Regions from separate parts of the Micrococcus sp. HMSC31B01 genome, predicted to be linked through region 2. Evidence: riboswitches for the same ligand, from Rfam matches in the RefSeq annotation. Region 2 holds a riboswitch; the other holds the start of a gene.

Region 1 (5,477 bases), on a different contig from region 2:
GCCACCGGCCCCGTCGGCGGGCGACGACGGCGGGACACCTCGCCCCTGCCGGCCACGGTCTGGTTCTTCGCGGCGATCGCGTTCCTCACCGGCCTGGGCATGCAGGCCACGAACACCTACCTGCCGCTTTTCGCGGTCGAGACGCTGGGAATGACGCTCGTGGCCGGCGGCGCCGCGGCGGCCGTGTCCGGGGTGGTGGGGGTGCTCTCCCGGATCGGGTGGAGCCGGCGGATGAGCTCCGGAGACCGGCCCACCACCCTGCTGGCCGTGATCTGCCTGGGTGCGGTGGCCGGCGTCGCGGTGTTCCTCGCCGCGGACCTGCTGGACCTGCCGGCCCTGCTGTGGGTGGGCGCCGCGGTGCACGGCCTGACGGTGCTGGGCGCCAACGTGGTGATCAACGCGGGCCTGTTGAGCGAGGTGCCGGCCGAGCGGCTGGGCCGTGCGACCGGGGCGAACTCGATGGGCATGTACGCCGGCTTCGCCCTGGGCCCGCTGCTGATGGGCCTGCTGCGCGACGTCACGGGCGACTACCGGGCCGGCTTCGCGGTCGTCGCGGCCGGGTATCTGCTGGCCCTGGGCGTGGTGCTGCTGTTGCGTCGCCACGTGGGTCGGCGGGGCGCGGCCTGACGCGCAGGGCCAGGACGAGGCCCACCCCGGAGGACCGCGCCTCAGCGACATCACCGCAGTGCAGCCCTGCGGTGATGTCGCAGCGCCGCGGTCGAACGGGCGTACGGCGGAGTGCGGCGCAGTGCGCGGCGGGGCGTGGACGCCTGACACACGACGACGCCCCCGGTCCGTGTGGACCGGGGGCGTCGGAAGCCGTGCGTCAGGCGAAGATCAGAGCTTCGTCACGTTGGCGGCCTGGAGGCCCTTGGGGCCGTCCTGGGTCTCGAACTCGACGCGGTCGTTCTCCTGGAGCTCCTTGAAGCCGTTGCCCTGGATGGCGGAGAAGTGCACGAACACGTCCGCGGAGTTGTCCTCGGGGGCGATGAAGCCGTAGCCCTTCTCAGCGTTGAACCACTTGACAGTACCGACAGCCATGATGGTGTCCTTTCGATGTGCCCCCGCGGTGCGGTGGCGGTGTTGGACCGCGGCCCGGATGTGGGACGCGGGTGAAGCGGCGAGACTGAACCGCTTGCCCAACACTCATCGACGCCGGCGATGCCGGGCTGACGAGCAGTGAAGATGGCGGGATACAGCTTGATCAACTTCAGGCTCCATCATTGCACGGATCTCGCCGACCGGGAACCAGGGGCCCGATTGTTCACCTGGAGTTCGCTCAGAGCGCGCGCAGGCCGTGGAAGAGATTGCGGTGCAGGGCGGCCGGGGGAGCGGCGTCCGTGTGATCCGCGAAGGCCGTCACCTCCAGCAGCACCACCGTGTGGTCGCCCGCCGGGACCTCGGCGTGCACCCGCGTCTCGAGCCAGAGCGAGGAGCCCCCGAACAGCAGGGCGTCGTGCGGGCTGCGGTGCACGTCGAGACCGGCGAAGCGGTCGCCCTCGCGGGAGGCCAGCTGGCGGCACAGCGGCGTCTGGTCCGCCGCGAGCAGGGAGACGCCGATCGCCCCGGCCCGGCGCAGGCGCGGCCAGGTGCGGGAGCTGTTCTGCGCGGAGAAGGACACGAGGGCCGGCTCCCAGGAGATGCCCACGCCGAAGGAGGAGGAGACCATCACCTCGGGGACGCCGTCGGCGAGGCCTGCCAGCGCGACGACCCCGGTGGGGAAGGCCGAGAGGCCGGAGCGGAGGTTGCCGAGGGACAGGTCGGTGTCCCACGTGGCGGTGTGGGGTTCGTGGGTCAGGGTCATGGCGCGCGTCCTCTTCCGATGACTGACGCGGCTCCGCAGACGGCGGGAACGCGGATCGCCCGGATCCGCGGAGGCGCGGTACTTGCCCGTCGGGGTGTCCGAGGGGCCGAATCATCACCTGGAGCACCCCACTACTGCGTGAGAGGGTTGCCGTCCCGCCGGCCAGGGCCGTGAATGACGGGAACTCGTGATTCTGGGGTCAGCCTACGGAGGGGTCCGTGGGGCGGTCAAAGCGCCGCGGTCGCGCGGCGTCATCCGAGCTGCCCGATGTGATGCTTGACACACCGCGCATCCCCAGTCAGGATCAAGCCACTCGAGAGGGGGGGAGCTCGAGACCGCGGCCCGCGGCCCCCGCAGACGGTTCTCTTGGAAGGGATCGGATCATGCGGATGGACATCAAGAAGAAGCGTGCGGCATTGTCGGCCGCCGTGGTCGTCGCGGCTCTCCTCGGCACCGCCATCTCGGGATGCTCCGCTTCCCCGGGCAGCGTCTCCTCCACCGCGAAGGCCTCCACCGCTGCGGCGTCCTCCGTCACCCCGACGTCAGCGGCCCCCTCGGCAACCCGGTCGGCCTCCGCCACCGGTTCGTCCGCGTCGTCACCCGCCGGTGAAGAAGCACTCCCCGCCGCGCTGTTCGAGGAGGACGGGATGACGTTGGTCGAGTACACGCGCCGGCATCCGGATGCGGACCATCTCGACCCGGAGAAGGAGTCCGTCCTGGAGGAGGCGGTCGGGACGGGCACACAACAGATCACCGTGGACGCTCAACAGGGTGCGGTCCTTCGGGTCATCGTGCTGTGTCCTTCGGATGCCACCGGTGAGACGGAGATCCTGACCTCACGGGGTGGCGGGGGAACGAAGACCTGGATGGCCGGATCGGAGGCGCTGTGCGGCGGCTGGTCGGCGGCGACTCCCCCCGTGGATGAGGCGGGGCCGATGACGTTCACCGTCACGGTGGACAACGACAAGCCGTTCCGGATGGTGCTGACCGCACCCTCCGCATGAGGCCGCCATCACGACGGCGGATGACGGCGCGGGGAGGACTGAGTCGCTCAGCGTCGGTCGCGGCCGCGCAGCGCGTCCAGCTGCCGGCGGTCCCGTTTGGTGGGCCGGCCCGCGCCCCGCTCGCGGTACGGCACCGCGAGCAGCTCACGCGGCACGGGCGGCGGGGAGTGGTCCACGTACTGCTGCCGGGCCACGGGGGCACCCACCCGCTTGGCGATCAGCCCCGTGACCTCGAGGATCCGCTCGCGTCCGTCCTGGCGCACCCGCACCCGGTTCCCGACGACGACGGGCGTCGCCGCCTTCACGGGCTCGCCGTCGATGCGCACGTGGCCTGCGCGCACCGCCGCCGTCGCGGCGGACCTGGTCTTGTACAGCCGCACGGCCCACAGCCACGCGTCGATGCGGACGCCGCTCACGCCCGCCCCCTCACGCGAAGCGGGCGCGGATCGCGGCGCCGTGCGCGGGCAGGCGCTCGTCCTCGGCCAGCACGCCGATCCCGTCCGCGACCTCCTCGAGCCCGGTCTCCGTGTAGCGGATGCGCTGCTGCAGGCGCAGGAACGTCACCGTGTTCAGACCGGAGGAGTGCCGGGCCGTCCCCGAGGTGGGGAGCACATGGTTGGACCCGGCCGAGTAGTCGCCCAGCGGCACGGGGGCGTGCGGGCCCACGAACACGGCGCCGGCGTTGCGGATGCGCCCCACGAGGGCCTCGGGGTCGCGCGTCTGGATCTCGAGGTGCTCGGTGGCGTAGCGGTCGGAGACCTCCACGGCCTGGTCCATGTCCCGCACCAGCAGCACGCCAGACTGGGGGCCGGTGAGGGCCTCGCGGATCTGATCCTCGTGGAACGCCCCGGGCACCTGCGCCTCGATCGCCGCCTGCACGTCCCGGAGCAGGTCCTCGGAATCGGTGATGAGCACGGAGGCGGCCAGCGGGTCGTGCTCGGCCTGGCTGATCAGGTCCGCGGCCACCCAGTCGGCGCGGGCGGTGCCGTCCGCGATCACGGCGATCTCGCTCGGCCCGGCCTCGGCGTCCACGCCGATCACGCCCTGCAGCGCGCGCTTCGCGGCGGCCACGTACACGTTGCCGGGCCCCGTCACCAGGTCGACGGGCGCGCAGAGCCACCCGCCGTCGTCGTCCTGGACGCCGTGCGCCAGCATGGCCACGGCCTGGGCGCCGCCGGCCGCGTAGACCTCGTCCACACCCAGCAGCGCGCACGCGGCGAGCACGGTGGGGTGGGGCAGGCCGCCGTGGTCCCGCTGCGGGGGCGAGGTCACCGCGAGGCTCCCCACGCCGGCCGCCTGCGCGGGCACCACGTTCATCACCACCGAGGAGGGGTACACGGCGCGGCCGCCGGGCACGTACAGGCCCACGCGGCCCACGGGGAGCCAGTGGTTCTCGACGACGGCGCCCTCGCCCAGCTCGACCGTCGAGTCCTGGGGGTGCTGGGCGGCGTGCACGAGCCGGGCCCGGCGGATCGACTCCTCCAGCGCCGCGCGCACCCGCGGGTCGAGCCCGGCCAGGGCGGCCTCGAGCGCCTCCGCGGGCACGCGCAGGGCGGGCGGACGGACGCCGTCGAACCGCTCGGCCAGCTCCAGCAGGGTCTGCTCGCCACCGTGGCGGACCTGCTCGATGATCGGGGCGACCACCGGCACCACGGAGGACACGTCCACGTTCGCCCGCGGGATGATGCGGGACAGGTCCGCGGTGGCGGTGTCGAGCGGGCGCAGGTCGGTGACGGAGAGCACGGATTCCTCCAGAGGGGCGGCGGCGGGCCGGCGGGACGGGGCACGACGACGGCCGGGCCCGGACCGCGCGGACGGTCAGGCTCCATTGTGCTCTTCTCCGGGGCGCGTCCGGGGGCGGGTGTCAGACTGTCGTCATGGTCCTCCCCGTCCTGCCCGCCCTCGCGACCCCGCCCCTGCTGACCGCCCTGGACCGCCTCCTGGCGGGCGAGACCGTGCCGACCGGGGTGGAGGGGGACATCCAGGACGGGGCGGCCGCCACCACCCGGGCCTTCGGCGTGGAATGGGGGACGCTGCTGACCGTGCTGATGGCGTTCGCGATCGGCGCGGCGGTCGTGTACCTGGCCCTGCAGGTGGCACGCGTCGTGCTCGTGCGCCGCCCCGCGTTCCAGCACGGCGCCGCCCGGCTGAGCCTGCCGGCCGCCGTCGCCGCCGGCCTGCTGGCCTCCCGGATCTGGCTCGGGGTCATGGCCGAGGAGCAGACCTGGTACCGGCCGGCGTCGTTCCTCTTGCTCATCGCCGTGGCCGCGGCGGTCGCATGGGCCGCGTGGCGCCTGGTCGGCGTGATCGAGAAGGGGATCCTCGGCCGCTACCAGGAGACCAGCGTCGAGCACCGCCGCGAGCGACGCATCCGGACGCAGACCATCCTGATCCGGCGCATCCTCAACGCGGTGATCGTGGTGGTGGCCGTCGCCGTGGTCCTGCTGGGGGTGCCCGAGGTGCGCTCGCTCGGGGCCGGTCTGCTCGCCTCCGCCGGTGTGATCTCGGTGATCGCCGGCCTGGCCGTGCAGTCCACGCTGACCAACGTGTTCGCCGGCTTCCAGCTCGCCTTCACGGACGCGATCCGGGTGGGCGACGTGGTGGACATGGAGGGCGTGTTCGGCACCGTCGAGGAGATCACCCTGTCCAACGTGGTGCTCAAGCTCTGG
Region 2 (7,756 bases):
TTCAAACGTGACATCGGGGGGATGGGGACTTTCGAACGGGAGACAGGCCCTCCCTCACGTTCGAAAGCGCCCGGGGGAGAGGGGGCGGGCGGATACTGGGGGGCATGCCCGCCACCCCGCGCACGTCCTGCACCCCGGCCGGCCCGGCCGTCCGACCCGCCCCCGCGCTGCCCGCCCCCTCGGCGCGCACGGTGCGGTGGGAGATCGCGATCGTCCTCGGCCTCTCCCTGGGGAAGTCGGCGGTCTACGCGATCGTCCAGCTCATCGACAAGGCCACCCAGGCCCCGCTCGGCGAGCAGACCACCGTCCTCAACCCGGCCCTGGCCGACCGCTGGGCCTTCGACCTGACCTACCAGCTGCTCGGCATCGGGTTCGCGCTGGTGCCGGTGGCCCTCGTGCTGCACCTGATGCACCTGCGCGGCCGGAACCCGTTCCGGGTGCTCGGCCTCGACCTGCGCCGCCCCGGCCGCGACCTGGCCTGGGGCCTGGGCCTGTTCGCGGCCATCGGGCTGGGCACGCTCGGTGTCTACGCCGCCGGCCGGGCCCTGGGGATCACGACGGCGATCGTCGGCTCGGCGCTCGGGGAGAGCTGGTACCAGGTGCCGGTCCTGCTGCTCTCCGCGCTGCGGCACGGACTGCTGGAGGAGGTCATCGTGGGCGCCTGGCTCGTCGACCGGCTCGGGTATCTGCAGCGGCTGCGCGCCGCGGGCCTGGCGCGCGATCCGGCGCCGGCCGTGCCGTCGTCGTGGGTGAGCGCCGAGGGGCTGTACCTGCCGACCCGCGCGGCCGTCGTGGTGTTCGCCCTCGCGCTGCTGCGCGGGGCGTACCACCTGTACCAGGGGATCGGGCCGGGCGTGGGCAACGCCCTGATGGGCGTGGTGTTCGCGCTCGTGTTCCTGCGGGTGCGCCGGGTGATGCCGCTGGTCATCGCGCACACGCTGCTGGACGCCGTCGGGTTCGTCGGCTACCCACTGCTGGCGCGGGCGGGGCTGCTCGGTTGACCGGCCCCGCCCCCGCGCTCAGAGCGTGATCGCACCCTTCGGGGTGCGGAAGGTGACCGAGACGATGCCCGGGGTGCCGGAGGGCGCGACGTACTCGATGTTCACGTCCTGGACCTGGCCGTCCTCGTCCTCGCCGCCCAGCCACTCGGCGAGGCGCTCGGGGGAGCCGGCGATGTTCAGGTGCTCGATGGTGGCCTGCGGCTCGGCCGCCTGCGAGGGGTGCATGTCCTCCTGACCGTCGGCCCAGCGCAGGATGTACGGCAGCTGCGGGTCCGCGAGGGTGCCCTTGATGCCGATCTGCCGCCAGGACAGCTCGCGGCCGTCCGGGAAGCGACGGTTGCCGGGGACGGCCTCGCGGCCGAGGCGGCGCTCGAACCGGCCGATGTCCGGGGTGGCCACGGCCCAGCTCATCCAGCCCCCGCCCTGCTCGGTGCGGGCGCGCACGAGCTGGCCGAACGGCGCGCTGAGGGAGGCCGGGTGGTCCAGGGCCTCGACGACCTCCAGATACTGCCCCTCCGTCATGGGAAACAGTGCGTTCTGGGTGCCGAAACGTGGGTGGACACCGCCCTTGATCCGCTCGATGCCCAGCGTCTCGGCGATGCGGGCGACCGTGGCGTCCAGGCCCTCGGGGCCGGCGGCGTAGGACACGTGGTCCATGCGACAGGTGTGCACTGCGCTGTTCCTCTCCGTTCCCGGGCTGCCCCGGGGGTTGACCTGGTGCGAGTCCAGGGGCGTCGAGCCCTTGACGGGTTGGGCGCCCCGTGCGGAGAGCGTATCCGCGTGTGACACGCGTGACGAAATCGTGGCGGGGCGGCGGGCTACACTCGGAGGCACGGTCACGAGAGTCAGCAACAGGCCCCGGCATGCTGACCGGCAACCCTCCTTCCGCGGTGGGGTGCCCCGGGTGACGACCAGGCCGGCCCCACAACGGACGCCGGCAAGCGCGGGCCGATCCCTCGGCCCCTCTCGACGGCGCCGGGTCATCTCCGGCACCTCGACGACGCCGGTCCCCGGATCGGCACGTCGGCCGGCGGGCGGGGTCGCCGGGTCCGGCCCCTGAACCCTTCAGGAGGGTCCGCCATGACCGACCAGCCCACCCCGACCCCCGACGCCTGGGGCTTCTCCACCGCGCAGGTCCACGCGGGCGTCGCCGTCGGCCAGCACGCCTTCGGTGCGACCGCCCTGCCGATCTTCCAGACCACCTCCTACGACTTCCCGTCCGCCCAGGTGGCCGCGGACCGGTTCGCACTCAAGGACCTCGACCCGCTCTACACCCGCATCGGCAACCCGACGCAGGGCCCGGTGGAGGAGAAGATCGCCGCGCTCGAGGGCGGTGTGGGCGCGCTGCTGCTGGCCTCCGGTCAGGCGGCGACCACGTTCGCGATCCTCAACGTCGCCGGCGCCGGCGACCACGTGGTCGCCTCAGCCAGCCTCTACGGCGGCACGCAGAACCTGTTCAAGCACACCCTCGCCAAGGTCGGCGTCGAGACGACGTTCGTGACCGACCCGGACGACCTCGAGTCCTGGCGCGCCGCCGTCCGGCCGAACACCAAGGCGTTCTTCGGCGAGACCCTCGGCAACCCGCGCGGGGACGTCCTGGACGTGCGCGCCGTCGCCGACGCCGCCCACGAGGCCGGCGTGCCGCTGATCGTGGACAACACGCTGGCCACCCCGTACCTGCTGCGGCCGATCGAGCACGGCGCCGACGTCGTCACCCACTCCGCCACGAAGTACCTCGGCGGGCACGCCGCGGCCATCGCGGGCGTGATCGTCGACGCCGGCACGTTCGACTACGCGCAGCACGCCGAGCGCTTCCCCGGCTTCAACGAGCCGGACGAGTCGTACCACGGCCTCGTCTACGCGCGGGACCTCGGGGTGGGCTCGCCGCTCGGCGCCAACCTGGCCTTCATCCTCAAGGCGCGCGTGCAGCTGCTGCGCGACTACGGCTCGGCCATCTCCCCGTTCAACGCGTTCCTGGTGAACCTCGGCCTGGAGACCCTGTCCCTGCGCATGGAGCGGCAGGTGGCCAACGCGGCCGCGGTGGCGCGCTGGCTGGAGGGCCGCGACGACGTCGAGCGTGTGGTCTACGCCGGCCTGGAGTCCAGCCCGTGGCACGAGCGGGCCCGGCGCTACCTGCCGAAGGGCGCGGGCGCGTTCGTGTCCTTCGAGATCGCGGGCGGCCGCGAGGCCGGGGCCGCGTTCGTGGACGGGCTCACCCTGCACCACCACGTGGCCAACATCGGCGACGTCCGCTCGCTCGTGGTGCACCCGGCCTCCACCACCCACTCCCAGCTCACCGACGACGAGCAGCGCGCCGCCGGCGTCACCCCCGGCCTGGTGCGGCTCTCGCTCGGCGTGGAGGACATCGAGGACATCCTCGCCGACCTCGAGCGCGGCTTCGCGGCCGCCGCTCGCCGCGGCGACGACGACGCGGGGGAGCGGGCATGACCGCCGTTGCCACGCGTCCGTCGCGCACCGCGCTGCCCCGCGGCGGCCGCCACCGTCTGCGGGTCGGCGAGCTGCGCACCGAGACCGGCGGGCTGCTGCCCGACGTCGAGCTGACCTACGAGACCTGGGGCACCCTCGCCGCCGACGGCTCCAACGCCGTGCTCGTGCTGCACGCCCTCACCGGCGACGCGCACGTGGCCGCGCACGAGGAGGACCCGACCCCGGGCTGGTGGGACGCCCTCGTCGGCCCGGGCCGCGCCGTGGACACGGACCGGTGGTTCGTGGTCGCCCCCGCCATGATCGGCAGCTGCCACGGCTCCACCGGGCCCTCGACGCCCGCGCCCGACGGGCGGCCCTGGGGCTCCCGGTTCCCGTTCCTCACGCTGCGGGACGCGGTCGAGGCCGAGCGGCGCCTGGCCGACCACCTCGGGATCGGCGCCTGGCGCGCCGTGATCGGCGGATCGATGGGCGGGGCCCGCGCCCTCGAGTGGGCCGCGACCCACCCCGCGCGCGTCGCCGGGGTGGGTGTGCTGGCCGCCACCTCGGCCTCCTCCGCCGACCAGATCGCGTGGGGGCAGGCGCAGACCGCGGCCATCCGCCTCGACCCGGACTTCCAGGGTGGCGACTACTACCCCGGCCCCGGCCCCGTGGCCGGCCTGGGCATCGCCCGGCGCATCGCCCACACCACCTACCGCACGGCGGGCGAGCTCGGCCAGCGGTTCGGCCGGGAACCGCAGGGTGTCGAGGACCCGTTCGGCGCCGTCATCGGGGTGCCGGGCGGGCGCGGGCGCTACGCCGTGGAGTCCTACCTGGACCACCAGGCGGCCAAGCTCGCCGACCGGTTCGACGCGAACTCCTACCTCGTGGTCACCGAGGCCCTCATGGGCCACGACGTCGGGCGCGGGCGCGGCGGCGTGGCGGCGGCGCTCGCGGACTACCGGGGCCGGGCGTTCGTGGCCGCCGTCGACTCGGACCGGCTCTACCTGCCGGCCGAGTCCGAGGCGCTCGCGGCGGCGCTGCCCGCGCGGCCGCCGGTGCACACGATCGCCTCGCCCATCGGCCACGACGGGTTCCTCACCGAATACGGCCAGGTGGCCGACACGCTGAAGCGCACCCTCGCCCTCTGAACTTTCGTTCGGGAAACGGCGGCGTGTCGCGGCACTTTCGTTCGAGAAACGGCCACCGGTTCCCGCCGGCCGGGCTCAGGGCTCGACGACGTCCAGCGGCTCGGTGTGGTCCGAGCCCCGCGGCATCGGCGCGCCGAAGAGCGGCTCGGGGACGGGGCGCTTGGCCGTGACGCCGTCGCCGGAGGAGACGCCGCGGATGCGGCGGACCACCCACGGCGCCAGGTGCGTGCGCACCCACGCCGCGTCCGACGCGCGGGCCTCGCGCCACGTGCGCGGCGCCGGCGGGGACAGGCGCAGGTGCTCGAGGCCGTGCTCCACGCCGAGGGTGTCCAGCACCATCGCGGCGATCGTGTGGTGCCCGAGCGCAGAGAAGTGCAGGCGGTCCTCGGCCCACATCTCCCGCCGGGCGAGGTCCTTGAGCGACCACATGTCCGGCACCAGCGCGTCGTGCCGCAGCGCGATGGTGCGCACGTTCTCGTTGTAGATCGCCACGGTGCCGCGGATGCGGCCGATGACGGGCGTGCCCTTCACGTCGGTCGCGTTGAACAGCAGCACGGTGGCGCCGTCGGAGGCCAGACGCTCGACGACGGCGTCCAGCCGGACCGCGATCTCGTCCGGGTCCGCGCCGCGCAGGATGTCGTTGCCGCCCGCGCACACGCTGATGAGGTCAGGCCGCAGGGCGAGCGCCGGCTCCACCTGGTCCTCGGCGATCTGGTCCAGCAGCTTCCCGCGGACCGCCAGGTTGGCGTAGGCCAGGTCCTCACCGGGCGGCGTCAGGCGGGCGAGCTCCCCCGCCAGGCGGTCGGCCCAGCCGCGGTGGTAGCCGGGGCGGTCCGGGTCCGGGTCGCCGATGCCCTCGGAGAACGAGTCCCCGATGGCCACGTACCGGCGCCAGGGATGGGCGGCGGGGTCGTCGACCGGGGTCGCGTCGGAGGCGTGCGGAGGCTGAGAGGAGGATGGGTTACCCACGAGTAGGATTCTGCCCGCGTCGCGCGGGAGGGGTCAACCTCCGGGAGGGGTCGACCTCGCCGCTCGCTAGGCTGGCGGGCGTGAACGCGAACCCCACCCCCGCCGTCGAGCCCGTCGTCCGCTGGTCCCGCCCCGAGGGCGAGCGCACCGAGGACCTGCTGATCGTCCTGCACGGCTACGGCGCGAACGAGGACGACCTGTTCGGCCTCGTCCCGCACCTGCCCGAGCACGTCACGGTGGCCGCCGTGCGCGCGCCCCTGCCCCTGCAGCCGGGCTCCCACGCCTGGTTCCCGCTCTCCCAGGACCCGGTCACGGGGGAGCTGGGCTCCACCGCCGAGCCGGTCCGCGAGGCCGTCGAGACCCTGCACGCCTGGGTGCAGGCCGTGCGCGGGGACTTCCGCACCGTCTCCCTGCTCGGCTTCTCGCAGGGCATGGCGATGGCCACGTCGCTGCTGCGCCTGGACCCGGAGGCCTACGCGTGCACCGTGGCGCTGTCCGGCTTCGTGGTGGACCCGGAGCTCGCCGAGCCGCGGCTGCGCGAGCTGTTCACCCGCGACGACGACGTCGCCCGCGTCCGACCGAAGGTCTTCTGGGGCCGCGGCCAGGAGGACCCGATCATCTCCGAGCCCCGGGTCGAGGAGACCCATGCCTGGCTGAACGCCCACGTGGACCTCATGAAGATCGTCTACGCCGGGCTCGGCCACGCGATCAACGAGCAGGAGCTGGGCCACGTGAAGGAGTACCTCGCCCACATGTTGCCGCCCCGCGGCTGACGCACCGGGCCTGCTCGACGACGGCGCCGCGGCCGCCCGCCGCGGCGTCGGCTCAGGCCTGTCCGGCCTGGACGACGAACGCCTCGCCGGCGAACTCGACGACGTCCCCGTCGTGCAGCTGGGCGCCGCGGCGCGTCTCCACCGCGCCGTTGACGGTGACGAGCCCGTCGGTGACGACGTCGCGGGCCATGGCCCCGTCCTCCACGAGGGAGGCGAGCTTGAGCGCCTGGCCGAGGCGGATGGACTCGTCACGGATGGGCAGGGGCTGGGCGTCGGGTGCGTTCGTCTCGGTCATGGTGTCCATCATGGCCGGTAGGCTGGACGGGATCGACCGGCGCGCCGCGCCGGAACGGGCCCGCCGCGTCGAAGGCGGCCGGGTGCCGTCGTCGTCGTGATCCCCTCCCGCCCCGCCGATGAGTACGGAAGTGATGCCCCCATGGCTGCCAAGTCCCCGCTGGACAACGTCATCAACCTCGCCAAGCGCCGAGGCTTCGTGTTCCAGGCCGGTGAGATCTACGGCGGTTCGCGCTCCGCGTGGGACTACGGGCCCCTGGGTGTGGAGCTGAAGGAGAACATCAAGGCCGAGTGGTGGAAGACCTTCGTGCGCTCCCGTGAGGACATGGTGGGCCTGGACTCCTCCATCATCCTGCCGCGCGCGGTGTGGGAGGCCTCCGGCCACGTCGAGACCTTCACCGACCCGCTCGTCGAGTGCACCCAGTGCCACAGGCGGCACCGCCAGGACCACCTGCTCGAGGGGTTCGAGGCCAAGAAGGGCCGGCCGGCCGAGGGCATGGCCGAGATCGTGTGCCCGGACTGCGGAACCAAGGGCGCCTGGACCGAGCCGCAGCTGTTCTCGGGCCTGGTCAAGACCTACCTCGGCCCCGTGGACAACGAGGAGGGCCTGCACTACATGCGCCCGGAGACGGCGCAGGGCATCTTCGTGAACTTCCTCAACGTGCTGGGCGCGGCCCGGAAGAAGCCGCCGTTCGGCATCGGCCAGATCGGCAAGGCGTTCCGCAACGAGATCACCCCGGGCAACTTCATCTTCCGCACCCGCGAGTTCGAGCAGATGGAGATCGAGTACTTCGTGCCGCCGGCCGAGGCGGGCCAGCACTTCGACCGCTGGGTCGAGGACTGCTGGGACTGGTTCATCGACCTCGGCATCGATCCGGCGCACCTGCGGAAGTTCGACGTCCCCGCGGACGAGCGGGCCCACTACTCGGACGCCACGATCGACCTCGAATACGACTTCGGGTTCACCGGCGGCGACGGCTGGGGCGAGCTGATGGGCATCGCGAACCGCACCGACTACGACCTCGGCCGGCACACCGAGCACTCGGGCACCAAGATGCAGTACTTCGACCAGGCCAACAACGAGCACTACACCCCGTACGTGATCGAGCCGTCCTTCGGCCTGACCCGCGCCATGATGGCGTTC

Evidence for each region. A riboswitch is a leader RNA that binds a small molecule or an ion and turns the genes downstream of it on or off. The one in region 2 is predicted to bind S-adenosylmethionine.
Region 1: linked by a shared signal. The riboswitch ahead of HMPREF3105_RS07840 (flavin reductase family protein) and the one ahead of HMPREF3105_RS08210 (bifunctional o-acetylhomoserine/o-acetylserine sulfhydrylase) in region 2 are both predicted to bind S-adenosylmethionine.

Annotation. Positions count from the first base shown of each region.
Region 1 is NZ_KV825192.1:30-5,506, forward strand. Features, by position in the region: partial or broken gene HMPREF3105_RS07830 (MFS transporter) at 1-627, shown strand, start outside; gene HMPREF3105_RS07835 (cold-shock protein) at 838-1,041, opposite strand; gene HMPREF3105_RS07840 (flavin reductase family protein) at 1,280-1,804, opposite strand; SAM riboswitch class IV at 1,878-1,997, opposite strand; gene HMPREF3105_RS13565 (hypothetical protein) at 2,194-2,808, shown strand; gene HMPREF3105_RS07855 (RNA-binding S4 domain-containing protein) at 2,856-3,224, opposite strand; gene hisD (histidinol dehydrogenase) at 3,235-4,551, opposite strand; partial or broken gene HMPREF3105_RS07865 (mechanosensitive ion channel family protein) at 4,686-5,477, shown strand, end outside.
Region 2 is NZ_KV825210.1:283-8,038, forward strand. Features, by position in the region: gene HMPREF3105_RS08200 (CPBP family intramembrane glutamic endopeptidase) at 105-1,001, shown strand; gene HMPREF3105_RS08205 (VOC family protein) at 1,020-1,658, opposite strand; SAM riboswitch class IV at 1,836-1,951, shown strand; gene HMPREF3105_RS08210 (bifunctional o-acetylhomoserine/o-acetylserine sulfhydrylase) at 2,082-3,449, shown strand; gene HMPREF3105_RS08215 (homoserine O-acetyltransferase MetX) at 3,446-4,576, shown strand; gene HMPREF3105_RS08220 (SGNH/GDSL hydrolase family protein) at 4,652-5,545, opposite strand; gene HMPREF3105_RS08225 (alpha/beta hydrolase) at 5,626-6,318, shown strand; gene HMPREF3105_RS08230 (RNA-binding S4 domain-containing protein) at 6,371-6,613, opposite strand; gene HMPREF3105_RS08235 (glycine--tRNA ligase) at 6,755-7,756, shown strand, end outside.